One region of the Duganella zoogloeoides genome, then DNA from elsewhere that is predicted to be linked to it. Evidence: predicted binding sites of a transcription regulator. Region 1 holds the regulator's gene; each other region holds the start of a gene.
The links. The regulator sigma-54, encoded in region 1, starts transcription at its own class of promoters, with help from an activator protein. The targets are predictions, from matches to a motif close to TGGCANGNAANCTGCTTT.
Positions count from the first base shown of each region.

Region 1 (7,763 bases):
AACGACGCGACAATGGCCGGCACCGGTCCCGCACCAAAATGACGGTCGATGGCGGCACGGTCGCGCTCAAGTGAACCTGGCCCGGCAGCGGCCTTGAACGGCGCGGCAAAGGCCGCAATCGCCGCCGGCAGGCCAGCACCGCCACCCGCATTCAAAACCGCTCCCAGCGCCGTTAAATTGGCCGCCGGCACGTAATGGTCGGCCAGTCCCGCATACAGCGCATCGGCCGCGCCGATGGTGGCGCCGGTGATACCCAGGTACAGTCCCAGCCGTCCCGGCAAGCGGGACAGGAAATAGCTGGCGCCCACGTCCGGGAACAGGCCGATATTGGTCTCCGGCATCGCCATCCTGGTGCGGTCGGTCACGATGCGTGTGCGGCTGTGAGGGCCGGCCTGCGCCACGCCCATGCCGCCGCCCATCACCACGCCGTCCATCAGCGCAATAAACGGTTTCGGGTAATGGTGGACCAGGTGGTTGAGCGCATATTCCTCGGTGAAGAAATCCTCGACCAGCGCGCTGCCCTGCTGCGGCGTGGCGCGGCCCAGGTCGTGGAAGAAGCGGATGTCGCCGCCGGCGCAAAACGCCTTGTCGCTGCTGCTGCGCACGACCACCGCCTGCACGGCGTCATCGTCGCGCCAGGCCAGCAGGGTGTGCGTGATGGCGCGCACCATGTCGAGCGACAGCGAGTTGAGCGCGCGCGGACGATCGAGCGTGATGACGCCGGTGCCGTCACTGACGGCAGTTAATACGTGTTCGCTCATGGCTGTCCTGTGGATTTGTTCGACGACGGAAAATGTTCTAGCGGGTTGGGCAAGGTTAAATCGCCGCCGAGGCGGGCCTGGAATTTTGCAGCGGCTGCTGGCGGGTGCCCCATGTGGCGCGCGTAGATCACGGCAAACGGCATGTCATTCACCGCTTCCTGCTTGAAACCGGTCGCCTGGTTCATGGCCGAAGGATTGCGCGCGGCGGCCAGCGTAAATGTCACCAACCGGTCCAGCATCGGCGACTGCAGGTCGAGGATGGACGCCATCATGGTCAGCGGCGCGGCAGCAAACGCGTGGTAGTGCAGCGCCTTGGCGCCGCGCGCCATCTCGGCCGGCAGCGCGCCGTCGGGTGCCACCTGGGCCATGGCGTTGTCGAACACGCCGTGGCCCCAAGTTAATAGACGCTGGTCGTGGGTGACGGCGCCGACGGCAGTCACTGCCAGCCCTTCCCAGTAGTAATGGTTGTTGCGCTTGCCCTTGCGGGTGTCGGCGTGGACCAGCGTGGCGTCGGCCAGCGTGGACAGCCACGCCTCGATCGCTTGCTTTTGCGCGGGCATGGCGGCTGCCTGCACGCGCGCATAGCTGAGCGCCAGTCCGCCCAGGGTCCACTTGCGCACGAAATACGCCTGTTCGCTCGACATCTTGCCCAGCATGGCCTGCTGGCCGGCCCAGCTGTCCAGCCAGTTCAAGGCGCAGGCGGCGTCTTGCGGCTTGCCGTTGGCCTGGTAGCGGCTGGCGTTGCGGGCGACGCCAGACAAGAATTGTTCGACCGGCTCGGTGCTGGCGATGTTTTTGGCGCGCCGCGCCGGGTCGATCACGGAATGGTTGGCGTCGTTGTAGTAGCTGTTGGCGTCGATGTCGATGACGGCGGCCGGCGCCGGCTGGCAGGTGGCGGCGACGGCGGAAGCAGCGGAGGCGGAAAGGAGAACGGTATAAACCAGATAAACAATTTTCATGTAGCTCCAAAAACAAGAAAGGGCGCCTTGTGCGCCCTTAGTTGGTGTGTCGCGCCGTTGTTAAAGGGCGGCGGCAGCTGGTTCGAAGTTATCCGGGAGATGCTTGATCGCATCGTGGCCGTGCTGTTGGACTTTGCCTTTGTACTTCATGACCTGGCGGTCCAGCTTGTCGATCAGGGTGTCGATCGCAGCGTACAGGTCTTGCGACAGGCTTTCCACGTAGACCGTTTTACCGGACAGGCGCAGATTGATTTCAGCCTTTTGGCGCTTGGTTTTCTCTTTAAGGTTATCTACGGTCAGAATGACAGCAATATCAATCACTTGATCAAAGTGCCGTGTCACGCGTTCGAGCTTGCTCTGCACGTATTCACGAATGGCGGCGGTCACTTCGAGATGATGTCCACTGATGGTGAGATTCATACACACTCCTAAAGATAAATGTCGCTGACGGTTCGTGCTTTACCCATTGTTGCCGAGTAAGCAGGAACCAGTGCACTACAAAGACTTGCGGAGACTGACTGGAGGGATTTTGAGGGCTTCGCGATATTTGGCAACAGTGCGTCGCGCAATCACCATGCCCTGTTCTCCCAGCATGTCCGCAATCTTACTGTCGGATAAAGGATTTTTAGGGTCTTCAGCTCCTGTCAGTTGCACGATCAGTGCCCGTATCGCCGTCGAACTGGCTTCACCTCCCGCTTCGGTGGCGACGTGGCTACCAAAAAAATATTTCAGCTCAAACATGCCGTGCGGCGTCAGCATGTATTTCTGAGTTGTTACCCGAGAAATGGTGCTCTCGTGTAAACCCAGTGTATCAGCAATTTCGCGAAGCACAAGGGGGCGCATGGCAACGGCGCCGTGCGAGAAAAAGTTCTTTTGTCGTTCTACTATCGCTTGCGCCACGCGCAGGATGGTGTCGAACCGCTGGCGCATATTCTTGATCAGCCACTTCGCTTCCTGCAGCTGCGCGCCCATGGCGCCCTCGCCTCCCTCGCCCTTCTTCTGCTTGAGCAGGTTGGCGTACATGGCGTTTACGCGCAGGCGCGGCATGACGTCGTTGTTCAGGCTGACCTGCCAGCCGGTGCGCGATTTTTTCACGATCACGTCCGGCACCACGTAGTCCGACACGTCGGACGCGAACGCCGCACCGGGGTGCGGATTGCACTGGCGGATCACGGTCTGTACTTCGCGCAAGTCTTCGTCGTCGCACAGCAGCGCTTTTTTCAGCTTGTTGAAATCGCGCTGGGCAAACCACGTCAGGTGCTTTTCGACGATGGCCACGGCCATCCGTCGCGTCACCAGCGCGATGCCGGGCAAGCGCTTGATTTGCAGCGCCAGGCACTCGGCCGCATTGCGCGCCCCCACGCCGGCCGGGTCGAAACTTTGCAGCAGCGACAATGCCGTTTGCAGCTCGTCGAGTTCGACTTCCAGTTCCTCCGGCAGGCGCGCGTGGATCTCGTCGAGCGCTTCTTCGAGGTAGCCGTTTTCGTCGAGCGCGTCGATGATCAGCTCGACCAGCGCGCGGTCGCGCAGCTCGAGCACGGTCACCCGCATCTGCTCCATCAGGTGTTCGCGCAGGGTGCAGTGGTGCGCTTCGATTTGCGGACGCGCGTCTTCGTCGTCGGGCGCCTTGCTGCGGCCGGCGTCGCTCCAGTCCATGTCCGCTTCGGCGGTGGTACTTTCGGTATCGGCGGCGGGGCCTTCGTAGGCGTCGGCCTCGCCGGCGGGCGCCGCTTCCTGCGGGCCCGATTCGGACGGCGCTTCGCCGGACGGCGCCTGCTGGCTGATGGCGCCGTCGGACAACAGCCGCAGCGAATGGTCGAGCGGGTCGTCTAACCGCTCGAGCAAGGGATTGTCGGTCAGGAGTTGTTCGAGTTCCTGGTGCAGCTCCAGCGTGGAGAGCTGCAGCAAGCGGATCGATTGCTGCAGTTGGGGCGTCAGCGCGAGATGCTGCGAGGTCCGCAGTTGCAACGACTGTTTCATGGATTACATTCGGAAGTGTTCACCCAGGTAGACGCGGCGGACCGACTCGTCGGCGATGATGTCGTCCGGACGGCCCGAAGCCAGCACCGAGCCCTGGTTGATGATATATGCGCGGTCGCAGATGCCCAGCGTCTCGCGCACATTGTGATCGGTAATGAGGACGCCGATTTGCCGCTCCTTGAGAAAGCGCACGATGCGCTGGATCTCGATCACGGCAATCGGGTCGACCCCGGCGAATGGTTCGTCGAGCAGCACGAAGCGCGGGTTGGTGGCCAGCGCACGGGCGATCTCCACCCGGCGGCGTTCGCCGCCGGAGAGCGAGAGCGCGGGGTTCTCGCGCAGCTTCTCGATTTGCAAATCGGCCAGCAGGGTATTGAGCCGTTCAGTAATGTCAGCCTTGGATAAAGGCTTGCCGTCCACTTTCTGGATTTCGAGGACAGCGCGAATATTTTCTTCCACCGTCAGTTTGCGGAACACCGACGCTTCCTGCGGCAGGTACGACAGGCCGAGCGAGGCGCGGCGGTGGATCGGCAGCGACGAGACGTCGACGCCGCCGATATCGATGGTGCCGGCGTCCGACGGTACCAGGCCGACGATCATGTAGAACGACGTGGTCTTGCCGGCGCCGTTGGGGCCGAGCAAACCCACCACTTCGCCGCAATCGACTTGCAGGGACACGTCGTGAACGACCTGGCGCTTGCCATAGCTTTTCTGCAGGCCGCGAACGATCAGGGTGCTACCGCAACTTGGTTCCATGTCATTTCCCCGCAGGCTGGGTGGCCGGCACCGGCTGCGCCGGCGCGATCGGCGGGCGCTTGGACGATGGCTGGATCACCATGGTGCCGCGGCCGGCGCCCGGTTTGCTCTCGCCGCTGCTGCTGTTCTTCACCGCGAACACTTCGCGGCGGCTGTCGTAGGATATGAACTCGCCATCGACCTGGCTGGTGACCTTGCCCGACTCGAGCTGCTTGATGCGGCCCTTGGAGATCAGCTTGACCAGCTCGGTCTTGTCGTCGTATTCGATGCGGTCGGCCTGGCCTTCCACCCACTTGTCGGTCTCGCCGTCGAGTTTCTGGCGGAACGTGGCCTGCACGCCGGGCGTGCCGGTGAGCACCACGAACTGGTAGCCCTCGGGGTCTTGCGTGACCACCGCCTTCGGCGAGGTCATGCGGATGGTGCCGCGCGTGAGGATGACATTGCCGGTGAAGGTCTTGATCTGCTTGACGTCATCGGAGTCGGCCTGGTCGAACGACACTTCGATCGGCTTGTTGGAGTCGGCTTTTTCGGCGCGCGCCGGAATGGTCAGTGCCGCCAGCAGCAGTGCTGCCGACCAGAAGGTGTGCTTGGTGATTGCTCTCATAATCTTCCTTTAGCGTGCCGCATGCGGCGGCACGGTGATCTTGCCGCGTCCGCCCAATTGGGTTTGCAGCGTTGCGTTGTTGGCGGTCATGCCGACACCCGTGGCCACCGTCTTGCCCAGGTGCAGTTCGACCGGTGCGACGGTTTCCATCCGTTGCTCGTCCGGGAACACGGTGAGCGTGGACGTGGTCAGGCTCATGGCCTGGCTTTTGCCACTGGCCGGGCGTACCACGCTGACGTTGCCGTCGAGCTTGACGCGCGAGTTGTCCTGATCGACGCGGGCGGTGTCGCCGCGCACCGTCATTGGCGGATGCTCGGCCGACAAGGTGTTGATATAGGGCTTGATGATGTCGGACGCTTCTTCGGCCGGCAGGTGGGTGAGCTTGTCGCCGGAAATGATATAGGCCGGCTTGCCGTCCTTGGTCATGCGCACCACGCTGAACCGGTCGATGATGTAATCGGGCTCGTTGCGGAACTTGTCCTGCGCCGTATCCTGGTTCGATTCGTTAATCAACTGCACCATCCAGCCGGTACCGACGGCCACGAATACGCCGATGACGACCATCCAGGTGAGCGACCAGCGGTGGGCGGTTCTTTTACGTACGTTAGGCATCAGATCACCTTGGCGCGTGTGAGGTCGTGGATGTGCAGCGCGCCGACCAGCTTGCCATCGGCGTCGGCCACCAGCACTTGGTTGATGCGGAACTGTTCCATGATTGCGACCGCATCGACCGCCAGCTGTTCCGGCGCGATGCTGCGCGGGTTGGCGTGCATGACGTCGCGGATCAGGACCTGGGTGAAGTCCTGCACCTTGTCGATCATGCGGCGCAGGTCGCCGTCGGTAAATACGCCGATCGGTCTGTCCTCGGCATCGACCACGGCGGTCATGCCCATGCCTTTTTTGGTCATTTCAAGCAGCGCGTCGGTGAGCTTGACGTCGGCACGCACCTTGGGCACATCGGCGCCGCTGCGCATGACGTCGCGCACGTGGGTGAGCAGGCGCCGGCCCAGCGCCCCGCCCGGATGCGACCGGGCAAAATCTTCTTCCCTGAAACCGCGCAGATCGAGCAAGGCCACTGCCAGCGCGTCGCCCAGCGCCAGCGTGACGGTGGTGGACGTGGTGGGCGCCAGGTTCATCGGGCACGCTTCCTTGGCCACCGCTACATTGAGGTGGACGTCGGCGATGCTGGCCAGGCTGGAGCCTGGTTTACCGGTGATGGCAATGACCTTGCTGCCCATGCGCTTGACCACCGGCAGGATGGTCATCAGCTCGGTACTTTCGCCCGAGTACGAAATGGCAATGAAAGCGTCGTCAGCAGTAACCATGCCGAGGTCGCCGTGCGCAGCCTCGGCCGGATGTACGAACATGGCGGGGGTGCCGGTGGAGGCGAACGTGGCTGCCATCTTGCGAGCGATGTGGCCGGACTTGCCGATACCGGACACCACCACCCTGCCCTTGCAATTAAACAACAGTTCAATCGCTTTGACGACGGTATGGTCGTCACCCAGGCGCAGCTCCAGCGCAGTAATGGCAGCAGCCTCGTTTTGCAACGTTTCACGGGCGAGCCGCAGCGCATGCGCCGCCATTTTTGCGTCAAAAGCTTTCAGCATTGTTTTTTCATGGGTTACACTCATACCCAAGTATAGCCGAATTAAGAAAGCAAAAAACTTGCCAGTCGAAACATTGTGCCTGCGTGGGGCGAAACCACTGAATAAAAAACTGACGGCTACGGCAACATGACGTTTTCCCCGCTCGAACTGACCCTGGTGTTGTTAGGCAGCGCCGTGCTGGGCGTGGTGGCCTTCCGCATGATGCATTTGCCGCCCATGCTCGGCTACCTGGCCGTCGGCATCCTGATCGGCCCCCACGCGCTCGGCTGGGCCATGGAAAGCGAAGCCACCCACGGCCTGGCCGAGTTCGGCGTGGTATTCCTGATGTTCTCGATCGGGCTCGAATTCTCGCTGCCCAAGCTGCTGGCGATGCGCGGCATCGTGTTCGGCCTCGGGCTGGCGCAGGTGGCGTTTACCATCATTGCCACCTTGCTGTTCGGCTGGCTCATCGCCAGCCAGCTACCGGCCCATTTGCAGATCAGCTGGCAAGGCGCGTTTGCACTCGGCGGCGCGCTGGCCATGTCGTCCACCGCCATCGTGGTCAAGATGCTGACCGAGCGGCTCGAGCTCGAGAGCGAGCATGGCCGCAAGATCATCGGCATTTTGCTGTTCCAGGATCTGGCCGTGGTGCCGCTGCTGATCATGATCCCGTCGCTGGGCCAGCGCCCGGACGCGCTGGCGGAAACCCTGGCCTGGGCCGGTGTCAAGGCCGTGATCGTATTGACCCTGCTGCTGTTCGTCGGCCACCGCCTGATGCGCGGCTGGTTTACCATCGTGGTCAAGCGCCGCTCGCAGGAACTGTTCATGCTCAACCTGCTCCTGATCACGCTGGGCGCGGCATGGATCACCGAACAGGCCGGGCTGTCGCTGGCGCTCGGGGCGTTTGTCGCTGGCATGCTGATTTCCGAGACCGAGTACAAGCACCAGGTGGAAGAAGACATCAAGCCGTTCCGCGACGTGCTGCTGGGACTGTTCTTCATCACGGTGGGCATGCTGCTCAACCTGCGCATGGTGATCGACAACTGGTGGCTGGTGCTGATCCTGCTGATCGGGCCGGTGCTGGTGAAGTTTGCCCTGATCGCCGCGCTGGCCA
Region 1 covers NZ_CP140152.1:5,434,681-5,442,443, forward strand. Annotated here, with positions in the region: gene SR858_RS23875 (enoyl-CoA hydratase/isomerase family protein) at 1-761, opposite strand, end outside; gene SR858_RS23880 (alginate lyase family protein) at 758-1,720, opposite strand; gene hpf (ribosome hibernation-promoting factor, HPF/YfiA family) at 1,781-2,140, opposite strand; gene SR858_RS23890 (RNA polymerase factor sigma-54) at 2,216-3,700, opposite strand; gene lptB (LPS export ABC transporter ATP-binding protein) at 3,704-4,456, opposite strand; gene lptA (lipopolysaccharide transport periplasmic protein LptA) at 4,458-5,060, opposite strand; gene lptC (LPS export ABC transporter periplasmic protein LptC) at 5,070-5,672, opposite strand; gene SR858_RS23910 (KpsF/GutQ family sugar-phosphate isomerase) at 5,672-6,670, opposite strand; gene SR858_RS23915 (monovalent cation:proton antiporter family protein) at 6,797-7,763, shown strand, end outside.

Region 2 (7,763 bases), 1.1 Mb from region 1:
CCAGCTGGCGCGACTACTTCTTCGAAGACCCCGTGATTACCAAGGGTGGCTGACATGGCGTTCCAGATCGTTCGCGCCGCACCACCGCCGGCGCCACTGCTGCGGGCGGAAAATGTCAGCCTCGAATACGGCGCCGTGTGCGCCACCCACGAGGTGAGCTTCGATGTGTATCGCGGCGACCGCTTCGTGCTGCTGGGGCCTTCGGGCTGCGGCAAGTCGTCGCTGTTGAAGGCGGCGGCCGGCTTCATCAAGCCAGCCGGCGGCGCCATCAGCATCGACGGCCGTGAAGTGACCGGGCCGGGACCGGACCGCATGGTGGTGTTCCAGGAATTCGACCAGCTGCCGCCGTGGAAAACAGTGCGCGAAAACGTGATGTTCCCGCTGTTGATGACAAAACGTCTGAACCGCCACCAGGCCGAAGAACGCGCGCGGCACTGGATCGCCAAGGTGGGCCTGGCCGGTTTCGAGAACGCCCATCCGCACACGCTGTCGGGCGGCATGAAGCAGCGGGTGGCCATCGCCCGCGCGCTGGCGATGCAGCCCGATATCCTGCTGATGGACGAACCGTTTGCCGCGCTCGACGCGCTCACGCGGCGCAATATGCAGGAAGAGCTGGGGCGGCTGTGGGAAGAGCTGCGCTTTACGCTGCTGTTTGTCACGCACTCGATCGAGGAGGCGCTGGTGGTCGGTAACCGCATCCTGCTGCTGTCGCCGCACCCGGGGCAGGTAAGAGCGGAGTTGAACAGCCACCAGTTCGGGCTGGCCAGCGCGGGCAGCGTGGAGTTCCAGGCGGCGACGCAGCGTATTCACGGTTTATTGTTTGGCGGGGTGGAGGATGCATCAGGCGCGCCCGAAGCCGCCACCATCAATACCAGCCCCGTCATTTCCAACGTCATCCTCGCGCACGCGGGGATCCATGCTGAGTATCCCATCACGCGGTCTATGGATCCCCGCCTTCGCGAGGATGACGGGGCGGGGGCGCGGGCCGATGGGAACGTATCCCGGATTGCGGAGAAAGCCTGATGAGCCTTAGTCTCGAACCCCCGATCCGCCAGGAGTACGAATATACCCCCGCCGCCGCCACACTGCGCATCGCCCCCGGCCCTGCGCCATTGGTGCGCCGCCTGCGCCAGCAAACCTGGCTGCGCAAGACGTTGATCCTCGCCGCACTGGCCGTGCTGTGGGAGGCCATCGCGCGCTGGCAGCACAATGACCTGCTGCTGCCGAGCTTCCTGCAAACGGCCAGCGCCTTTTTTGACGGCATCGCCAGCGGTGAACTGCTCGACCGTATCCGCACGTCGCTGGCCGTGCTGGTCCAGGGTTACGCCGCCGGCGTACTGGCCGCCTTCGTACTGACCGCGCTGGCCGCGTCCACCCGCGTGGGCCGCGACCTGCTCGAAACGCTGACGTCGATGTTCAACCCGCTGCCGGCGATTGCCTTGCTGCCGCTGGCGCTGCTGTGGTTCGGCCTGGGCAAGGGCAGCCTGATCTTCGTGATCGTGCACGCGGTACTGTGGCCGCTGGCGCTGGGCGCATACGCCGGCTTCCAGAGCGTGCCCGAAACGCTGCGCATGGCCGGCCGCAATTACGGCTTGAGCGGGCTGCGGCTGGTACTGCACATCCTGGTGCCGGCAGCGCTGCCATCGATACTGTCGGGCCTGAAGATCGGCTGGGCGTTTGCCTGGCGCACCCTGATCGCGGCCGAACTGGTCTTCGGCACCACGTCGGGGCAGGGCGGCCTGGGCTGGTACATCTTCCAGAACCGCAACGAGCTGTATACCGACAAGGTGTTTGCCGGCCTGGCTGCCGTGATCCTGATCGGGCTGCTGATCGAAAACGCCGTGTTCCGGCCGCTCGAACGCATCACGGTGCTGCGCTGGGGAATGCAGCGCTAGGGTGGGAATGAGGTACCCGGTGGCATTAAATCGACAGAAGCCCCGATAAACTGGCAAAAATTTGGTGTTGTGCCTTAGAATCTGCGCATGCACATCAAAACGACTGGTTTGGTTCTTGCTTGCCTTACAGCCCAGGACCAACCCGCTGCCACCTCCCATGACCACGCGTAACCTGCGCATTGTTGTCGTCAACGCCCTCATCCATCCCGGGAGCGAGGACGACGAGGCCATGCACGCCCAGGTCGAACGGGCGCGGATACTGCGGCTTGGGCTGCTCGAGGCCGGTTACGACATCGTTGCCTCGCTGCCGCCGGACATGTATTTGCCCGACCGCATAGCCCAGTTACAGCCGGACATGATCATCGTCGATGCCGAGTCCGATGCGCGCGACGTGCTCGAGCACATCGTCATCGCCACCCGCGACGAGCGCCGCCCCATCGTGATGTTTACCGAAAGTGAAGACACGGCCAGCATGGAAGCGGCCGTCGCGGCCGGCGTGTCGGCGTACATCGTGGCCGGACTGCAGAGCGACCGCATCAAGCCGGTGCTCAACGTGGCGTTGGCGCGGTTCAAGCGCGAGCAGAAACTGCTCGACGAACTGTCCGACACCAAGAGCAAGCTGGCCGAGCGCAAGATCATCGAGCGCGCCAAGGGGCTCTTGATGGAGCGCCAACATTTCAGCGAAGAGCAGGCGTACCAGAAGCTGCGCAGCATGGCCATGAGCAAGAACCTCAAGCTCTCGGAAGTCGCGCAGCGTATTCTGGATGTCGAAGACCTGCTCGGATAATCTTTATTTTGTTTTTCGCGTCCAAAATGAGGCGCGTGCTCACCAACGGTGCGCGGGTGCGGTGCATTGTCGTCAATTCCCTTACCTTCCCCCTGTGACAGCCCGCTGGCACAGACATTGCATAGTCTTAAACCAAGCGCAACGCTGCGCTGCTGAACCTCGCCAACGGCGGTGAGGGTCACAAGACAACGACGTCTACCATCACGCGAATGCGTTCGCGGGGGTAGGCGTTTTTTTTGGTCCAACGGTTTTGCTGACTACTAAGGGAACGCCATGAAAGAAACACCAAATATCGCCGACAACGCCTTGCCACCGACCCCGGCCGACGTTAATGTCACGCGCAGGAAAATCATTCATGGCGCAAGTCTGGTCGCAGGAGGAAGCATGTTGGGTTTGGCAACTGGTGGTGTGTGGGCGGCAGGTTCCGATAAACCGGAGAAGGAAGAAGTCAAGATCGGCTTTATTCCACTGACCGACTGCGCGTCGGTGGTGATGGCGTCGGTGCTGGGGTTCGACAAGAAGTATGGCGTCAAGTTCGTGCTGAGCAAGGAGGCCTCGTGGGCCGGCGTGCGCGACAAGCTGTCCAATGGCGACCTCGATGCCGCCCACGTGCTGTACGGCCTGCTGTACGGCGTACAGATGGGCATTGGTGGACAGAAGAAGGACATGGCGGTGCTGATGGGCCTGAACAACAATGGCCAGGCCATCACGCTGTCGAAAAAGCTGGCCGACAAGGGCGCCGTCGATGGCGCCAGCTTGGCCAAGCTGATGCGCACTGACAAGCGCGAGTACACGTTCGCCCAGACCTTCCCGACCGGCACCCACGCCATGTGGCTGTACTACTGGATGGCCGCCAACGGCATCAACCCGATGAAGGACGCCAAAGTGATCACGGTGCCGCCGCCGCAGATGGTGGCCAATATGCGCGTCGGTAATATGGACGGCTTCTGCGTGGGCGAACCGTGGAACCACCGCGCCATCATGGACGGCATCGGCATCACCGCCACCACCACCCAGGACATCTGGAAGGACCACCCGGAAAAAGTGCTGGGCTCCACCCTGGAATTCGCCAAAAAATATCCGAACACCTGCCGCGCCATGATGGCCGCCATCCTGGATGCGGGTAAATGGATCGACGCATCGCTGGCCAACAAGAACAAGATGGCCGAAGTGATCGCCGACAAGTCGTATGTCAACACCAGCAAGGACGCGATCGACCAGCGCATCCTGGGCCGCTACCAGAATGGCCTGGGCAAGACCTGGGACGACGCCAATCACATGAAGTTCTACAACGACGGCCTGGTGAACTTCCCTTACCTGTCGGACGGCATGTGGTTCATGACCCAGCACCGCCGCTGGGGCCTGCTCAAGGACGACCCGGACTACCTGGCCGTGGCCAAGTCGGTCAACCAGATCGACCTGTACAAGGATGCGGCGGCGATGACCAAGACACCGGTGCCGAAAAGCCCGCTGCGCACGTCCAAGCTGGTGGATGGCGCAGTGTGGGATGGCTCGAACCCGAAGGCGTTTGCCGCCTCGTTCAAGATCCGCGCTTAAGTTGCAGTAGTCCGATTCATCGTCCTTTGAAGGAAAGCCATGAACGCCATGCTCCAACCCGACAGCGCCAAGCCGCTCGATACCGAAGTCCTCGAAGCTGGAAAGCCGGCGCGCCGCCCGCGCCGCGCGCTGGCCGCCAATTCCAGCGCGCGCGTGCGCCAGCAGCTTTCGGCCACCGCCATGAAAATCGTCGCGCCATTGGTGGGCGCCGCCTTGCTGGTGCTGATCTGGCAGCTGATCACCATCAAGAACGCCACCTTCCCGACGCCGCTGGTGACATTCCACGAAGCGGTCAAAATGTTCTCCGATCCGTTCTATCGCAACAGCCCGAATGACCAGGGCATAGGCTGGAACCTGCTGGCGTCCTTGCAGCGGGTGGCGGTGGGCTTCGGCCTGGCTGCGCTGGTCGGCATCCCGCTCGGCTTCGTGATCGGCCGCGTGAAGTTTGTCAGCGCCATGTTCAGCCCCATTATCAGCTTGCTGAAACCGGTGTCGCCGCTGGCCTGGCTGCCGATTGGTCTGCTGGTGTTCCAGTCGGCCAACCCCGCTGCGATCTGGTCGATCTTCATCTGCTCGATCTGGCCGATGATCATCAACACCGCCGTCGGCGTGCAGCGCGTGCCGCAGGACTATATGAACGTGGCGCGCGTACTGAACCTGTCGGAGTGGAAGATCCTGACCAAGATCTTGCTGCCATCGGCGTTGCCGTATGTGCTGACCGGCGTGCGCCTGTCGATCGGCACCGCGTGGCTGGTGATCGTCGCGGCCGAAATGCTGACCGGCGGCGTGGGCATCGGCTTCTGGGTATGGGACGAGTGGAACAATTTGAATGTCCCGCACATCATCATCGCCATCGTGGCCATCGGCTTCGTGGGCCTGCTGCTGGAACAAGCCCTGATGGCGCTGGCCCGAGCTTTCACCTACGAACAAGTGTCGAACTAAGGAGCATGGCCATGGACGAATCGAAATTCATCGACATCGAGGGCGTGGAGATGGTCTTCCACACCAGGAAGGGTGTATTCCACGCGCTGCGCGAGATCGACCTCACCGTCGCCAAGGGCGAGTTCATCACCCTGATCGGCCACTCGGGCTGCGGCAAATCGACGCTGCTCAACCTGATCGCCGGGTTGACCCGCCCCACCGACGGCGTGCTGCTGTGCGCCAACCGCGAGATCGCCGGGCCGTCGCCCGAGCGCTCGGTGGTGTTTCAGAACCACTCGCTGCTGCCGTGGCTTACCTGTTACGAGAACATCCACCTGGGCGTGGAACGCGTGTTCGGCAAGACCGATTCGAAAGCGCAGCTGCGCGAGCGCACCATGGCGGCGCTGGCGCTGGTCGGTTTGACAGCCGCCGAAACCAAGCGCCCCAACGAAATCTCGGGCGGCATGAAGCAGCGCGTGGGCATCGCCCGGGCGCTGGCGATGGAACCGAAAGTACTGCTGATGGACGAACCGTTCGGCGCGCTCGACGCGTTGACCCGGGCCCACCTGCAGGACGAGCTGCTCAAGATCGTCGCGGCCACCAAGTCCACCGTGGTGATGGTGACCCACGACGTCGATGAGGCGGTGCTGCTGTCGGACCGCATCGTCATGCTGACCAACGGCCCGGCCGCCACCATCGGCGAGATCGTCGAGGTGCAGCTGGACCGTCCGCGCGACCGCGTGGCGCTGGCGCAGGATGCGCGCTACATGGCATATCGCACCGCCGTGCTGGAGTTCCTGTACCGCAAACAGGCGCATCCGGCCAAGGACGCGGCCTGATGGACATGAACACCCGCCACCTGGAAAGCGAGGCCAAGGCGCTGTCGGGCGAAGTGTTCGGGGCCATGATCAACCTGTCGGGCCGGCGCCGCTTCACGTCGCAGCGCATCGTGCTGTACGCGGTGCTGGCGTCGCAGGGGCAGGAGGGAGCCGAGACCATCGCCCGCGAGGCGCTGGCCCTGTTCCGGGGCGCCCACAAGGCGCTGCTGGCGGACGCCGACGGCTTGCCAGGCGTGTTCTGCGCCGAACTGCGCGAAGCGTACTTCGGCAAGCTGGCCGGCGACCGCGAGATCGTCGCCTTTGCCGAGCAGGCCGACCGCACGCTGGCGGCCATCGCCAGCCCGCACGGCAAGGGCGCGGCCGACGGGCTGCTGGCCGAACTGGTGCGCCTGACCACGCCCACGCTGGCGATCCTCAACCAGATCACCAGCGTCTATGAGGAACAGGCGAAATTGCACGCGCGGCTGATGAAAAAGCAGCTGCGCGGCGTGATCACCGATATCGAGAAGATCAACAAGCAGGCGCGCATGGTGGCTTTCAATGCGCGCGTGGTGGCGGCGCGCGCGGGCCAGGCCGGGCGCGAGTTTGCGGTGGTGGCGGGCGTGCTGTCCGGGATCACCGATGAAATCGACCAGATGGTCAATACCGCGCTGGCCGCGGCAGCTTGAAGGGACTACCGATGAATACCCAAGGCAGTGTCACCCTGGTGGGCGCCGGACCCGGCGACCCGGAACTGTTGACCATCAAGGCCGTGCGCGCCATCGAGCGCGCCGACGTGCTGCTGATCGACGACCTGGTCAACCCGCAGGTGCTCGACTACGCACCGGCGAGTGCCCGGGTGGTCCACGTTGGCAAACGCGGCGGCTGCGCATCGACGCCGCAGGAATTCATCGAACGGCTGATGGTCGCCGAAGCGCGCGCCGGCCACCACGTGGTGCGCCTCAAAGGCGGCGACCCGTACATGTTCGGGCGCGGCGGCGAGGAACGCGCCACCTTGCGCGCGCAAGGCATCGCAGTGGACGTCATCCCCGGCATCAGCAGCGGCCTGGCCGCACCGACCAGCATCGGCGTGCCGGTCACGCACCGGTCGTGGAGCCAGGGGGCCACGTTCGTCACCGGCCATGGCAAGGATGCCGCGTCGGAGCCGAACTGGCAGGCGCTGGCGCAAAGCCGGCTGACGCTGGTGATCTACATGGGCGTGGCGCGCGTCGAGTCCATCGTGGCCGGCCTGCTGGCCGGCGGCGCAGCGCACGACACGCCGGTGGCGGTGGTGCAGGCGGCCACGCGCGACAACCAGCGCAAGCTGCTCACCACCCTGGGCGAGCTGCCGGAGGCGCTGCGCGCCAGCGGCCTCGGTAGCCCAAGCATCATCGTGGTGGGCGACGTGGTGCGCTGCGCCGACGACTGGCAGGACCTGGCGGTGGCTGCACCGCTGCAGGCCAGCGCCTGACGGCTGGCTGCACCGCCATGGCGCACTGATACCGTGCGCCATGCACCGCCAGCTTGCACCAGCCAGTCTTTTCATCTCCGCACCAATTCCCCGCAAAGCCGCATTCCCCCTCTGTAGCGCCCTCAAACACCCATCTGGCACGCCTCTTGCAATACCCAAGGCAAGAGGTCAACGGCGATCTCCCTGCAGCACACGAATACATAGCCGGTCCAAAGACGGACTGGCAGGACAACGGCGTCCGCCCAACCCGGTCTTTATGGCCCGGTTGCGCGGGCGCCTTTTTGTTTTCTGAACGGGATAAAAAATGGCCACCA
Region 2 covers NZ_CP140152.1:221,003-228,765, forward strand. Annotated here, with positions in the region: gene SR858_RS01025 (ABC transporter substrate-binding protein) at 1-53, shown strand, start outside; gene SR858_RS01030 (ABC transporter ATP-binding protein) at 55-1,023, shown strand; gene SR858_RS01035 (ABC transporter permease) at 1,023-1,895, shown strand; gene SR858_RS01040 (ANTAR domain-containing response regulator) at 2,053-2,682, shown strand; gene SR858_RS01045 (CmpA/NrtA family ABC transporter substrate-binding protein) at 2,956-4,239, shown strand; gene ntrB (nitrate ABC transporter permease) at 4,279-5,181, shown strand; gene SR858_RS01055 (ABC transporter ATP-binding protein) at 5,193-5,999, shown strand; gene SR858_RS01060 (methyl-accepting chemotaxis protein) at 5,999-6,667, shown strand; gene cobA (uroporphyrinogen-III C-methyltransferase) at 6,679-7,449, shown strand; gene SR858_RS01070 (MFS transporter) at 7,754-7,763, shown strand, end outside.
Region 2: SR858_RS01045 (CmpA/NrtA family ABC transporter substrate-binding protein) is a predicted target of sigma-54. The motif match lies at 2,789-2,806, and genes of this name have one in related genera.

Region 3 (7,763 bases), 2.7 Mb from region 1:
GCGGAATTCCACCAGGCCGAGCCGCCCGGTGGGGCCGTCCGGCGAATACAGCTTGTCGATCGAGAATTCCGAGCGGTGCGTATTGCCGGTCAAATCGACCAGCATGTTGCGCAGCAGGCGATCGACCATCCACGGCTTGTCGCCGTCGTGCATGGTCGGCAGCACCTGGTCCATCTGCTGGAAGGCGATGGCCAGCTCGTACAGGTTGTCGTCGCGCGCTTCATCGACGCGCGGCGCCTGGCTGGTCGGTCCGATGAAGGTGCCCGAGAACAGGTACGACAACGCCGGGTGCACCTGCCAGTACGTGATCAGGCTTTTCAGCAGATCGGGCCGGCGCAGCATCGGGCTGTCTTCGGCCGTGGCGCCGCCCAGCGTGGCATGGTTGCCGCCGCCGGTGCCGGTATGGCGGCCGTCGAGCATGAATTTTTCGGTGCCCAGGCGCGTCAGGCGCGCTTCCTGGTACAGCGTGGACATGTTATAAACCAGCTCATTCCAGCTGGCCGCAGGATGGATGTTCACCTCGATCACGCCGGGATCGGGTGTGACGCTGAGCAGCTTGATGCGCGGGTCGCGCGGCGGCGCATAGCCTTCGAGGCGCAGCTTGAGCTTCAGCCTGGACGCGGTGTTTTCCACGGCCGACACCAGCGCCAGGTAGTCCTCGATGCGTTTGAGCGGCGGCATGAAGACGTGCAGGCGGCCGCCGCGCACTTCCACGCACAGCGCGGTGTGGATCACGTCGCGGGCGGCGGGGTCTTGCGGCGTGCGCGCCTTGGCCTGTTCGGCCGACTTGCCGGCGGCCAGGCCCAGTACCGGGCGCTTTTCTTTTTTGGCGACCGGCAGCGCGCCGCGCGGGGAAAACGGATCGACATCGAACTCGAGGTCGGCCTCGCGTTCCTCCGGCAGCACCCACGGCAGCGTGGACAGCGGCAGGCGCAGGCCCATCGGCGAATCGCCCTCGAGCAGGTACAGGTGCTCGCGGCGCAGCGGCCAGGCCGACGTGCGCCAGTTGGTGCCCAGCATGACCGCCGGATCGTAGTCTGCCGCTTTTAACGGCAGCACGTAGCCGGCCACCTGGCCCAGGCCGCGCTCGAGCAGGCGCGCCAGGCGGCGCCGCTCTTCGGACGACGTCAGGTCGGCCTGCAATGGATCGATGTTGCGCGGCAGCGCCTGTTCGCGCTGGGCTTGCAGCAGCACGTCCTCGTAGGCGGCGATCGGGCTGTTGGCGGGCAGGCGCAGGGTTTTCGTCAGTTCGGCGATGAAGCTGGCCGCTTCGTCGCTGCCGTAGCCATCGTTGACGTGATCGTCGGAGAACAGCGACGCGTCGAACCACATCGGCTGGCCATCGACACGCCAGAAGATATTGAGGGCCCAGCGCGGCAGCGGCTCCCCCGGGTACCATTTGCCTTGGCCGTAATGGAGCATGCCGCCGGGGGCAAAGTGGTTTTTCAGGCGGTGCACCAGGTTGCCGGCCAGCTCGCGCTTCTTGTCGCCGTGCGCCAGCGTGTTCCACTCGGCGCCGTCCATGTCGTCGATCGAGACGAAAGTCGGCTCGCCGCCTTGCGTCAGGCGCACGTCCTGGCGCTTGAGGTCGGCATCAACCTGCTGACCGAGCTGGTCGATCTTGTGCCAGTCCGCTTCCGAATACGGTTTGGTCACGCGCGGGTCTTCGTGGATGCGGGTGACCGTCATCTCGTGGAAGAACGTCACCTCGGCCTGGTCGGTATAGCCGCTCACCGGCGCGGCCGACGACGGCATCGCCGTGCAGGCCAGCGGAATATGGCCTTCGCTGGCCAGCATGCCGGAGGTGGGGTCGAGGCCGATCCAGCCGGCGCCGGGGATGTACACCTCGGTCCACGCGTGCAGGTCGGTAAAATCTTCGGCCGCGCCGCTGGGACCGTCCAGCGCTTCCTGGTCGGCGCGCAGTTGGATCAGGTAGCCGGACACGAAACGTGCCGCCAGGCCCAGTTCGCGCAGGATCTGCACCAGCAGCCAGCCGGTGTCGCGGCACGAGCCCGACCGCTTTTCCAGCGTGTCTTCCGGCGTCTGCACGCCGGGTTCCATGCGCAGCAAGTACGCGATATCGAGTTGCAGGCGCTGGTTAATCGCCACCAGGAAGTCGTTGGTCAGAATCGGTTCGGCCAGCAGCGCGGCGCGGGCCGACGCCACCCATTCTTTGAGCAGCGGGCCGGCCGCCTCGGTGCGCACGGTGTTCAGATATGGGCTCAGTTCCGCAGTCAGTTGCTCCGGGTAGGCGAACGGGAATTTCTCGGCATATTTTTCAACGAAGAAATCGAACGGGTTGATGACCGTCATGTCGGCCACCAGGTCCACCGTAAAGTCGAGCACATCGGTTTTTTCCTGGAACACGAAACGGCCGATGTAATTGCCGTACGGGTCTTGCTGCCAGTTGATGAAGTGGTCCTCGGGTTGCACCGTCAGCGAGTACGACAGGATCGGTGTGCGCGCATGGGGAGCCGGGCGCAAGCGTACTTCGTGCGGCGACAGGTTGACCAGGCGGTCATAACGGTAACTGGTCTTGTGGTGCAGCGCGATACGGATAGCCATGCGGAATGCCTTTTCGATGTGGGCGCGACCTTGCGTCGTCGCGATGTGCTTGGATAAGCATGATTCATACCTGACTACCAGCGTAACACGCCGCGCATGTCAGGCACGTTTCTTGATAATAGTGTCGATGCTAATATGTCTGCACCGCACACACATCCCGCACGCACCATTATGGTGCGTAGCACTCTGTTACTGAAAGCGATACTCCCCATGTGGCTGCGTACTGCCTGCAAACTCGAATTCACTCTCGATGGTCCCACCCCGTTCATTTTGATGTTGCGCGCGCGTAGCGGCGCCCAGCAATGGGTGGCGCGCGAGTCCTATACGCTCACGCCGAGCGTGCCGGTGGTGGAGTTTACCGATATGTATGGCAACCTGTGCCAGCGCGTGGTGGCGCCGGCCGGGGAATTTGCAATCGAGACATCGGCCGACGTGATGACCGCCGACGAGATCGACGTGGCGCCCGGGGCGCCGTTCGACGCGGTGCAGCACCTGCCCGACGGCGTGCTGACCTTTTTGCTATCGAGCCGCTATTGCGAATCCGAGCAGTTCACCACCATGGCGAACGAAATCGTCGCCGATGTGGCGCCCGGTTACGACCAGGTCGCCGCGATCAGCGACTGGATCCGGCGCGAGGTGCGCTTTGATCCAGCCACCGTGTATGGCCAGATGACCGCCACCGAGGTCAACCTGCGGCGCGAAGGCGTGTGCCGCGACCTCGCGCACCTGGGCATTGCCCTGTGCCGCAGCCTGTGCATTCCGGCGCGCATGGTGGTGGGATATCTGCATGACCTGGTGCCGATGGACCAGCATGCCTGGTTCGAGGCCTGGGTGGGCGGCCGCTGGTACACCTTCGACCCCACCCAGGACACCGCGCGCGGCGGCCGTGTCACGCTCGCTTACGGACACGACGCCGCCGACGTGGCGATCTTCAACCAGTTCGGACCGGCGTCGCCGCCGGTGCTGATGCAGGTGGCGGTGGACTTGCTGGAGCCGCCGGCTTAGGCGCGGGCTTCGGCAGGTTGCGGATGCCGGTCTGCTTGTATGATGCGACCACCTTGTGCACGAAGGTCAGCTTCTCCAGCACCGGCGTACTGAGCTTGAACGGATACGAGTCCGGCATGCCGATGCTGCGATTCAGACTGTTGAGCACGTAAGTCAGCGCGAACCAGTCGGAGATGGTGTCGTCGAAGGTTTCCACCCGCGTGGTGGGCAGGGTGACGCCATCGAGCGACGGCTCGTCGGCCTTGGCGGGCTTGAGCGACAGGCCGCACGAGTGCGCCGTTTCCAGCGTGTCGATCATGTGCAGGTAGTGGGCCCAAGTTTCGGCCCAGTCTTCCCACGGGTGGGAACTGGCATAGCTGCTGACGAAACGCTCTTCCCAGTCGGCCACCGGGCCATGCTCGTAGTGGCGCTTGAGCGCTTCGCTGTAATCGGCGCGTTCGTCACCGAACAGCGTGCGGAAGCTGTCGATCCACGGCGTATCGACCACCAGCCGGTCGAAATAATAATGGCCGCTCTCGTGGCGGAAATGCCCGAGCAGCGTGCGGTAGCGCTCGTGCATCTGCTCGCGCGTGCGTTCGCGCTCGGCCGGATCGGCTTCGGCAATGTTCAAGGTGATCAGGCCGTCGTCGTGGCCCGTCATCACGCATTCGTCGGGGGTGGCGCCATCTTCCAGGAACTGGAATGCCAGCCCGGTGTCCGGCGCATCTTCTTTCGAGTCCGGCGTCAGGTTGAGCGCGGCCAGCGAAAACAGCAGGCGGCGCTTGGCGGTTTCCAGGCGCGACCAGAGAATGTGGTTCTTTTCCGACGACAGCGTGGGGATGACCACGGTCAGCTGGCAAGACTCGCACAGTTCGTGCGGATCGTCTGCCGGGATCATCCAATTGCACACGTTATGCTCCACGTAGTTGCCGCACTGCTTGTACAGCTTGCCAGCATCCCTTTTATTCAGGCTGCTCCAGAGGCCGTTATCGGCCGCTTCATAGGCGTTGATGGTGCGCAGTGCGGGCTCGAAGCCGAGCATGCTGTCGCAATTCGAGCAGTGGGTATTTTCGAAAAACACTTGCTGGGAACATTTGTCGCAATGAAACGTTTTCATGGGGCACCGGGTTGAGAGAGGTTGTGAGGGTTTTGTTATCGTAGTTTCACAATCTACCAGCAAACTTGGCAGTGCAATGGTCGTGTAAGACTATGCCTCGCAATCGTGCGCGGGGTTCGCCGTCAGTCTGTTTTTAATGTGCCCGTCTGCTCCGCATCCCTGAACGCCGCCGCGTCGCCGGCCATCATTTCTTCGAGTTCCAGGCGGCCCTTGCGGGTGATCGACACCATTTCGTCCTGGTCTTGCTGGTGCGGGTACACTTCCAGCAGGGTTTTCAGGTTGTGGTTGCGGAAGATGCGGGTGGCCTGTTCCGCGCGTTCGGTGCTGAAGCCCAGTTGTTGCAGCACCTTGCCGCCCAATTGCAGCGATGCCTCGAAAGTTTCGCGCTCGATCAGCGTCACGCCACGGTCGAGCAGCGCGTAGTAGTGCGACACGTTGCGGGCGCGCGCCAGGATGGTCAGGGCCGGGTAGCGTTCGCGCACGGCATCGACCAGTTCCAGGCTCTCGTCCACGGTATCGATGGCGATCACCAGCGCGCTGGCCTTGCCGATGCCGGCCGCTTCCAGCAGGTCGATGCGGGTGGCGTCGCCATAGAAGACTTCGTAGCCGAATTTGCGCAGCAGTTCGATCTGGTCGGGGTCGTGATCGAGCACGGTCACGCCGATGCGGTTGGCCGACAGCAGGCGGCCGATGATCTGGCCGAAGCGGCCGAAGCCTGCAATGATCACCGGGTTTTCCACCGCGATCTGGTCCGCTTCGCGTTTCTTCTTTGCCGTGCGCAAGCGCGGCGCCACCAGCCTGTCGTGCAACAGGAGCAGCAGCGGGGTGGCCACCATCGACAGCGTGACCACGAGCACCAGCAGGGCGGACGTGGCGGGCGGCAGCACCTTGGCGTCCACCGCGGTGCCGAACACGACGAAGGCGAATTCGCCACCCTGCGACATCAGCATCGCAAAGAACAGGCGCTGGCCGCGCGGAATGTCGAACCAGAACGACAGCCCGTACAACATGCCGCCCTTGATCAGCAGCAGTGCGCAGGTGAGGCCCAGCACCAGCCATGGCTGCGCCAGCAGCAGGCCGAAGTCGGCCGACATGCCCACCGCCATGAAGAACAGCCCCAGCAGCAAGCCCTTGAACGGCTCCAGGTCGCTGATCAGCTGGTGACGGTACTCGGAGTCGGCCAGCAGCACGCCGGCCGTGAACGTGCCCAGCGCCAGCGACAGGCCCACCCATTCCATCAGCAGGCAAATACCGATGATGAGCAGCAGCGCAAAGCCGGTAAACAGTTCGCGCAGGCCGGTGCGGGCCAGGTAGCGCATCACGGGATTGACCAGGAAGCGCCCGCACGCGATCAGGGTGAGCAGCACCGCCAGCAGCTTGACGGCCTTCATCCAGCCCTGCTCGTCGTGCTCGGCGACCACGCCGGCCATGGCCAGCAGCGGCACCAGCGCGATCATCGGGATGGCAGCAATGTCCTGCAGCAGCAGGATGGAAAAGCTGGCCGACCCGGCCGGGCTCGGCAATAGCTTGCGCTCGCCCAGCGTGGCCAGCACGATGGCGGTGGACGAGAGCGAGAGCGCCAGGCCGGCCACCAGCGCGATATGCCAGTCGATGCCGCAGGCAATCGCCACGCCGGCCAGCGCGGCGCTGACGGTGAGCACCTGCAAACCGCCCCAGCCGAAGATGGGGCGGCGCAGCGACCACAGTTTTCTGGGTTCGAGTTCGAGGCCGATCAGGAACAGCATCAGCACCACGCCGAATTCGGAGATGCTGAGCACGTCCTCGACGTTGCCGATCAGGGACAGGCCCCAGGGACCGATGATGGCGCCGGCAGCAAGATAGCCGAGCACGGCGCCCATGCCGGCACGCTTGGCCAGCGGCACCAGCACCACGGCCGCCACCAGGTAAAACACCATGTGCAGCAGGAAGCCGTGGCTCATGAGAAGGAGGAGAGGTTGTTCATCGGATCAGTATCGCATCCGGCGACGACCGCCGTCCATCCTCCAGTGGGGTTACACGGTTACAGCGTTACACGCCGACCATCGACACCGCCTTGGTGTTCAGGTAAGCCTCGAGCGCTTCAGGGCCGCCTTCCGAACCGTAGCCCGAATCCTTGACGCCGCCAAACGGCATCTCGGCGCTGGGCGTGGCCGGCTGGTTAATCCACAACATGCCCACTTCCACGTTGTGCATCAGCTGGTGGGCATTCTTGATCGAGCGGGTGAATGCATAACCGGCCAGGCCGAACGGCAGGCGGTTCGATTCGGCGATCGCCTCGTCGAGCGTGTCGAAGCCACGGATGGCTGCGACCGGGCCGAACGGCTCGTCGTTGAACACGCTGGCATTCAATGGCACGTCGGCCAGGATGGTGGGCGCGAAGAAATTGCCTTCGGTGCCCACGCGCTGGCCGCCGGTGGCCACATTGGCGCCCTTGGCGCGGGCGTCGTCCACCAGTTGCGTCATGGCGGTCACGCGGCGCGGGTTGGCCAGCGGACCCAGCGTGGTGCCGGCGTCGAGGCCGTTGCCGAGCTTCAGGCCTTCGGCATGCGCAACCATGGCGCGGGTAAACTCGGCCTTGATGCTGTTATGCACCAGGAAGCGGGTAGGCGATACGCACACCTGGCCCGCATTGCGGAACTTGGCGCCGCCGGCCGCTTCCACGGCCAGCGCCACGTCGGCGTCCTCGGCAATGATGACCGGCGCATGGCCGCCCAGTTCCATCGTTACGCGCTTCATGTGGGCGCCGGCCAGCGCGGCCAGCTGCTTGCCCACCGGGGTGGAGCCGGTGAAGGTGACCTTGCGGATCACCGGGTGCGGGATCAGGTAGCCGGAAATCTCGGCCGGGTCGCCGAATACCAGCCCCACGGTACCGGGCGGCACGCCGGCATCGACAAAGCATTGCAGCAGCGCGGCCGGCGACGCCGGGGTTTCCTCGGGCGCCTTGCACAGGAACGAGCAGCCGGTGGCCAGCGAGGCGGCCAGCTTGCGCACGATCTGGTTGATCGGGAAGTTCCACGGCGTGAACGCCGCAACCGGGCCGACCGGCTCTTTCAAAACCAGTTGCTGGGCGGCCGGGTTGCGCGCCGGGACGATGCGG
Region 3 covers NZ_CP140152.1:1,812,670-1,820,432, forward strand. Annotated here, with positions in the region: gene SR858_RS08095 (transglutaminase family protein) at 1-2,565, opposite strand, end outside; gene SR858_RS08100 (transglutaminase-like domain-containing protein) at 2,776-3,570, shown strand; gene SR858_RS08105 (zinc-binding metallopeptidase family protein) at 3,497-4,666, opposite strand; gene kefC (glutathione-regulated potassium-efflux system protein KefC) at 4,789-6,606, opposite strand; gene SR858_RS08115 (NAD-dependent succinate-semialdehyde dehydrogenase) at 6,695-7,763, opposite strand, start outside.
Region 3: SR858_RS08095 (transglutaminase family protein) is a predicted target of sigma-54. The motif match lies at 2,620-2,637, and genes of this name have one in related genera.

Region 4 (7,763 bases), 540 kb from region 1:
GTGGGCCGACGAGCCCACTATCGGCGCCATGAACTTGCTGGGCCTGCGCGCCAGCTCGGTGGGCAACCACGAGTTCGATGCCGGCCGGGTGGAGCTGCTGCGCCAGCAGATGGGCGGCTGCAAGTCGCCGCGGGCCGACAAGGCCTGCAAGTATGAGCCAGACTTCGGCGGCGCCAAATTTTCGTACCTGGCCGCCAACGTGATCGACACCGCCACCCGCAAGCCGGTGCTGCCCGCCTATAAAATCGAGACGGCCCATGGCGTCAAGGTCGCCTTCATCGGCACCGTCCTGAAAAGCACCGCCGAGGCGGCGCTGGCCTCCGGCATCGCCGGCCTCGAATTCATCGACGAAGCGGACGCCATCAACCGCCAGCTGCCCGAGCTGCGAGCGCAGGGCGTGGGCGTATTCGTGGTGCTGGTGCACCAGGGCGGCAGCACGGTGGAAAAATTCGACCAGCCCGATTGCAGCAAGCTCACCGGCCCCGTGGTCGATATCGTCAAGCGCCTCGATCCGGCGGTGCGCCTCGTGGTCAGCGGCCACTCGCATAAGGGCTACCTGTGCCAGGTCGATGGCCGCACTGTCACGCAGTCGGACACGGGCGGCCACGTGCTGGGCCGCATCGCGCTCACCGTCGATACGCAGACCAACACGCTCAAGGACATCCGCGCGCGCCAAGAGGTGATGGTGCCCGGCAAATGGCCGAAGGATGCGCAACTGGCGGCCTACCTGGAGACCGCGCGCGCACGCAGCGCGGCGCTGCTGGCGCAGCCGGTGGCGCGCCTGGCGGTACCCAGCGTGGTGCGCAAGCGCGCCGACAGCGGCGAGTCCGCGCTGGGCGACCTGGTGGCCGATTCGGTGCTGCAGGCGGGCCGTCCGTTCGGCGTACAGATCGGCTTCATGAACAACGGCGGCATGCGCCAGGATCTCGATACCGACAATGGCCGCGCCAGCGTGGGTCAGACCCGCATGGTCCTGCCGTTCGGGAACACGCTGGTGGTGATGAACCTCAAGGGCTGGCAAATTTTCGACCTGCTCGAACAGCAGTGGAGCGGCGGGCGCGAAGACATTCGCGGCCTGCTGCAAGTGTCCGAGGGCTTTACCTACCAGTGGGATGCGCGGCGCGGCGATGGCAGCAAGGTGGTGCCGGGCAGCGCCAAGCTCAATGGCAAGCCGTTAGAGCGCGAAGCGTCGTACCGCGTGATGGTCAATAACTTCCTGGCCGAAGGCGGCGACGGTTTCCCGATGTTTGCCAATGGCCGCAACCGCACCGATACCGGTATCCGCGATATCGATGCCCTCAACGATTACCTGGTCAAGCGCGAACAGGCCGGCAAACCCGCCGGCGCCGCCCAGCCACAACAGCGCTACCAGCGCGTGCAATAGGAGTTACCCATGCGTCGAATTTTACTGTCCGTCCTCGTGCCAGCGCTGCTGGCTGCCACCGCCATCGTCAGCGCCCCGGCGCGCGCCGAGTTTTCGATCCCCGGCTTCGAACTGGTGCAAACCTCGCCGGCCGAAACGGTGCTGCGCAATCCCGATCTGCGCGACCCGGTGACGGTGTGGAGCGAGATGTTCGACAATGCCAAGAGGGACATCGTGATCGGCCAGTTCTACGCCGTCACCAAGCCTGGCAGCGCGTTCGAAAAAGTGGTGGAACGCCTGGCTGCTGCCGGCCAGCGCGGCGTCAAGATCCGCTTCCTGATCGACCAGAAGGGCGTGGGTCTCTCCGAGCCGGCCACGCTGGAACGCCTGAAAGCGATTCCGAACCTGGAGCTGCGCATCCTCGATTTTTCCAAGCTGACCGGCAACGGCATCATCCACGCCAAGTACCTGGTGGTCGATGGTAAAGAGGCTTTTATCGGCAGCCAGAACTTCGACTGGCGCGCGTTCGAGCATATCCACGAAACAGGACTGCGCATCACCGACGCGAAAATCGTCGGCGAGGTGCTGGCCGTCTTCAACCAGGACTGGCGCGCCCAGGGCCTGCTGGCCAAGGGCGGCAAGGTGCCCGAGGTGAACAAGAAAGTGGTGGCGGCCGACTACCGCCAGGACGCCTACCTGCTGGCCAGTCCCAACAAGTACAACACCCGTGGTATCGGCGACTCCGAAAGCGGGCTGCCTGCGCTGCTGGCCGACGCCAAGACCGAAGTGCGGGTGCAACTGCTCGACTACGCGCCGGTCAGCTATGGTCCGAACGGCACCCGTCCTTATTACGCGGTGATCGACAACGCCGTGCGCGCCGCCGCCAACCGCGGCGTGAAGGTCAAGCTGATGGTCTCGAACTGGAACCTGGAAATGCCGGCGCAGGCGTACCTGAAAAGCCTGGCGGTGCTGCCCAACGTCGAGATCCGCGTGGTGACCCTGCCGATGTCGTCGAGCGGCTTCATTCCGTTCGCGCGCGTCATCCACAGCAAGACCATGGTGATCGACAACCAGGTCGCCTGGGTGGGCACCAGCAACTGGGCCGGCGGCTATATGGACCTGTCGCGCAATTTCGAGGTGGTGATGCGCAACGAGAAAATGGCCGAGCGCCTGGCCGCCACGCAAGAGCAGATCTGGACGTCGCCGTACGCGCAGCCGCTCAACATCAACAAGCAGTATCCGAAACCGGTCAAAGGTAAAGCAGAATGAAGCAATTGATGAAAAAGCAGCTCCCATTGATCCTGGCGCTGTCGGGCGCCTTGGTCTCGTTCAACGTACAGGCCTGGGGCAACGACGGCCACCGCGCCGTGGGTGCGATCGCCGACCAGCTGCTCAAGGGCAGCAATGCGCAGCAGCACGTGCAGGCGCTGCTGCTGCCGGGCGAGAGCCTGGAAAAAATCGCCACCTGGGCCGACTGCGTGAAGGGCACGTACTGCGGACCGCAAAGCGCCGAGATGACCTCGTACGTGGCGGCCAATCCCAAGCACAGCGAATACCACTACACCGACGTGCCGTTCCAGCTGCCGAGCTACCATGACCACGGCGTGGGCACGGCCGAAGACGATATCGTGCAGACGGCCAAGCAGTGCATCGCGGTCCTGCAGGGCAAGGCCGATGCGGCGACCAACCCGCACAACTTCACGCCGCGCCAGGCGCTGCTGATCCTCACCCACCTGGCCGGCGACATCGCCCAGCCGCTGCACGTGGGCGCCGGTTTTGTGAGCAAGGACGGCAAGTTCGTGGTGCCCACCCAGGCGCAGCTGGACGCCGGCGAAGTGTTCGACGCGCGCGGCGGCAACAACCTGCTGCTCGACGACGTCAAGCTCACCGCCACCAGCGACCAGCTGATCCCGGCCGCGCCGGTGGATGAGGCCAAGGCTGCGGGGGCACCTGCCCGCGCGCCGCAGACCACGCGCCCGTTCCACTCGTACTGGGACACCACGGTGGTCAACTACGCGTTCCGCCGCATCGGCGCGCGCACGCCCGAGCAGTTCGCCAAGCTGGTCATCGCCGGCAACCCGACGGTGGTCTCGGCCAAGGGCGACCTGTCCACCTGGCCGTATCAATGGGCGGACCAGTCGCTGGCGATCTCCAAGGTAGCCTACGCCGACGTGACGGTGGGCGCGGCGACCAAGCAGACCAGCAAAAGCACGGGCGAGAGCTATAACGTGTGGGCGCTGGCGATGCCGGACAACTACCCGGTCCCCAGCTCGGCCATCGCCAAGCAGCAGCTCACGCAGGGCGGTTACCAGCTGGCGGCGGTGCTGCAAGCAATCTGGCCGTAAGCGACCGCGTTTGCGCCGTCATCCCGCCTCGGTGAACTGCCGTGCAGGCGAGGATTCAGTCGGCGTCTGCCATCACTTCCCCGTCACCGGATTGAACCACAACTCGTGCCGCGCCAGCGGCGTCTCCGGTCCCAGTTGCGGATTGGCGAGGCGGATCACGCGGCGCTGGTCGAGGCGCGCCTTGCGTACCAGGTCGCCCTTGTAGCGCTGGAACAGCGTGCCCAGCGAACCGTCGCGGATCATGGTCTCCATGCCCGCTTCGATGCGGGTGGCCAGCTGCCTGCCTTGCGCATCGCGGCGCAGGAAGAAGTAGCGCGGCAGCGGGTAGTGCACGAGCAGCGTTTGCTCGACTGCCATCCGTGGATATTCGTCGTGGCGCTCGTCGATCTCGCGCGAGGCCTCGTCGATCGAGCGCAGGAAAAAATCGAAGCGGTTGGCATCGAGCATGGAAAACAAGCCCGTGTAGCTGCTGCCTTCCACCACCGGTATCCCGGCCGCGCGCAGGATGGCGACGTCGGTCCAGCCCTGGCCCAGGCCCGCGCGCATGGACGCCAGGTCGGCCGCGCCGCGCACGCGCGCATAGCGCGGTTGATCAGCAGCGCGTATCAGCAACAGGCGATAGCCCAGCAGGCCGCGATCAACGGGCAGGCGCACCGGCAAAAACTCGCGCTCCAGTTCGGCGGACGTGGCGCGCACGAACACATTGATCCGGCCCGGCTGCGCGCGCATTTCGTGCAGCACGCGCGGCGGCGACATGGCCACCGCCGAGCGCCGCACATCGAACTCGCCCGCGCGTGCACCGGACTTCTCCAGCGCCATGCGCAGCACCGCCCACTCGTAGTCGTAGCGGCTGTCCACGCCCTCGCTGGTGAGCGGATACGTCAATATTGTCGGTGCGGCCACGGTGGCGCGGGCAGGGGCGCCGCACAGCAGCAGGCCTGCAGCGAGCAGCCGCCGCCAGGTAGTGCGCCGGCCTTCGGTATCGGGGTGCCGCATGGAGGGAGCCAGGAAAAATCCGCAGTGTGCCACGCGGCGCCGGCCCTTGCCAACGCCCTTGCTGCCGGCGCGGGCCGCCTCGTCGTCTTTACAACGGATCGGCCCGCGCAGCGCTATGCGTGTTGACTTCGAGCATGGCTACTGCTTATGCTAGGGACAGAACTCCTGCCTTTGCAGGAGAGCGCAGGCGGAGGTGCTATGGCAATGCATGCGGCTGTCCGGTCGATACCGGTCATGGGCCTGGTGATTGCGGCGGCGCTGTGCGCGCCGGCGCGCGGCCAGGAGGTGGTGCAGACCGTAGCCTCGCCCTGGAGTGCCAACGTCACCGCCGCGTCGCAATACATCTCGCGCGGTTTCCGCCAGGGCTGGGGCAAGCCCGCGCTGCAAGGCGGCGTCGATTACGCGGGACCGGGCGGCTTCGCCTTCGGCACCTGGCTGTCCACCATCAGCGACCGTTACGTCGAAGACGGCACGGTGGAGTGGGACCTGTACGGCACTTATACGGGAAAGCTCGGCAACGATGGCGCCGTCGGCTACAGCGCTGGCGTGTACGTCTACAAGTACCCGGGCGCGCATATCGCCGCCACCGATACCACCTACGACTACACCGAGGTAGCGCTGGGGCTCACGTACCGCTGGGCCTACCTCAATTACAACTACACCGTCAGCCGTGAATTCTTCGGCATCGAGAACGCGCGCGGCACCGGCTACCTGGACCTCGGCGCCAACCTCGACCTGGGCGACGGCTACACGATGCAGCTGCACGCGGGCCAAGGGCGGGTGGCCAACAACGCCGTGTGGAACTGGCGCGACTACCGCGTGGGCGTGGCCAAGGTGCTGGCGCCCGGCTGGACACTGTCGGCCGCCTATACCCGCGCCCATGGCGCGACCGATGCCTACGACCGCTACACCACGGGCGTGCCCAATGGCGCCGGTGTGATCGAGACATCCGATCCGGCCAGGGGCACTTTCGTGGTGGCGCTGTTGCGCACCTTTTGATTTTCTTTGCACAGGCCTCCCATGAACCTCTCTCTCAACGGCAAGATCTGCGCCGCTGCCACCGCGCTGGTGGTGGCCAGCCTGGCGATCACCGCTACCGTCACCGGCATCCGCAGCAGCGCCAGCGCGGAGGCGGCCGCGATGGACCTGGCGCGCACGTCCAGCCGCGAGGTGTCGGGCGTACTGCAGGCGCGCATCGCCACCAACCTGGCGGCCATCGTCAACCTGGCCGGCGCCATGCGCGGCACGCGCACGGCCAACCTGCCGCTGGCGCGCGAGCAGATCAATGAACTGGTCAAAGCCACGCTCACCGGGTCCGAAGACCTGGTCGGCACGGCCGTCACGTGGGAGCCGAATGCACTGGACGGCAAGGATGCCGAGTACGCGGGCAAGGCGCCGCTGTACGACGCCACCGGGCGCTTCATGCCGTACTGGACGCGCGGCGCCGGCGGTGCGCTGCACGTGGAGCCCATTGTGTTCGATACCGCCGCCGGCGCCAATGACTGGTACGACATCCCCAAGCGCAGCGGCAAGGTGTTCTTTACCGAGCCGTATAACTATCCGGTGGACGGCAAGCCCACGCTGATGGCATCGCTGGTGGCGCCGATCATGATCGACGGCCAGTTCAAGGGCGTGGCCAGCGCCGACTTCATGCTTACCCGGCTGGCGACTATCCTCGCCGAACTCAAGACCATCGAAGGCGCGAAACTGAGCCTGATTTCCAGCGGTGGCCTGTACGCCAGCAATCCGGCGCCGGAAAAGCTGGGCAAGAAAGCCGACGACTTGCCGCCAGCAGCGCTCGAGCGCGTGCGCCAGGGCCAGCCCTACGAATACGTGGACGAGCAAGGCTGGGTGCACCTGCTGCAGCCGCTGTTCATCCACGCCCAGTCGGCGCCGTGGTCGGTGCAGCTGACGTTCCCGAAAAGCGTGGCGACGGCGCCCGCCCGCGAGCTGCTGCTCTATACCTTGATTGTCTCCCTGATCTGCGCGGTCGCCACGGCGCTGATCCTGGTCGGCGTGGTGTTCCGCCTGACCGCGCCGTTGCGGGCGCTGGGCGCGCGCATGACAGCGCTATCGAGCGGCGACGCCGATCTGAGTGTCAAGCTCGACGTGCGCGGCAACGACGAACTGGCGGTGATCGGCAGCGGTTTCAACCAGTTCGTGGGCAATATCCACGACGTGCTGCTGCGGGTGAGCGCCAGCGCCGAGAACGTGGCGCGCGGCAGCGCCGAAATCTCGCATGGCAACACCGACCTGTCGGCGCGCACCGAGCAGCAGGCCAGCGCGCTGGAGGAAACCGCCGCGTCGATCGAAGAGCTGACGTCCACGGTCAAGGAAAACGCCGACAACGCGCGCCAGGCCAACGAGCTGGCCGGCTCGGCATCGACCGTGGCGCAAAAGAGCGGCGCGGTGGTGGCGCAGGTGGTGGCCACCATGGCCTCGATCAACGCGTCGTCGAACAAGATCGTGGAGATCATCAGCGTGATCGACGGCATCGCCTTCCAGACCAACATCCTGGCGCTGAACGCGGCCGTGGAAGCGGCGCGCGCCGGCGAGCAGGGACGCGGCTTCGCGGTGGTGGCGTCCGAAGTGCGCAACCTGGCGCAGCGCAGCGCGGCGGCCGCCAGGGAGATCAAGGAACTGATCGACGATTCGGTGGGCAAGGTGGCCGCCGGCACGCGGCTGGTGGATGAAGCGGGCAGCACGATGGACGACGTGGTGTCCAGCGTGCGCCGCGTTGCCGAGATCATGAGCGAAATCACGGTGGCCACGGCCGAACAGAGCGAAGGCATCGCCCAGGTCAACCAGGCGGTGGTGCAGATGGACGGCGTGACACAGCAGAACGCCGCGCTGGTGGAGCAGGCCGCCGCCGCCGCCGAGAGCCTGCAGGAGCAGGCCGCCAACCTGGCGCAGGCCGTGAGCGTATTCAAGCTCGATCGCGGCGCCGCCCCGCCGGCCGCTGGCGCGCACCTGCTCAGGATACGTTGACCGCTGCCGGGATGGTCACACTGCCGCGATACGCAGCCCTGGATTGGCTGCGCCAGCCCGGCCTCGCCCGC
Region 4 covers NZ_CP140152.1:4,889,923-4,897,685, reverse strand. Annotated here, with positions in the region: gene SR858_RS21590 (bifunctional metallophosphatase/5'-nucleotidase) at 1-1,384, shown strand, start outside; gene SR858_RS21585 (phospholipase D-like domain-containing protein) at 1,394-2,632, shown strand; gene SR858_RS21580 (S1/P1 nuclease) at 2,641-3,708, shown strand; gene SR858_RS21575 (type 2 periplasmic-binding domain-containing protein) at 3,781-4,704, opposite strand; gene SR858_RS21570 (TorF family putative porin) at 4,903-5,703, shown strand; gene SR858_RS21565 (methyl-accepting chemotaxis protein) at 5,725-7,692, shown strand; gene SR858_RS21560 (methyl-accepting chemotaxis protein) at 7,708-7,763, opposite strand, start outside.
Region 4: SR858_RS21570 (TorF family putative porin) is a predicted target of sigma-54. The motif match lies at 4,835-4,852, and genes of this name have one in related genera.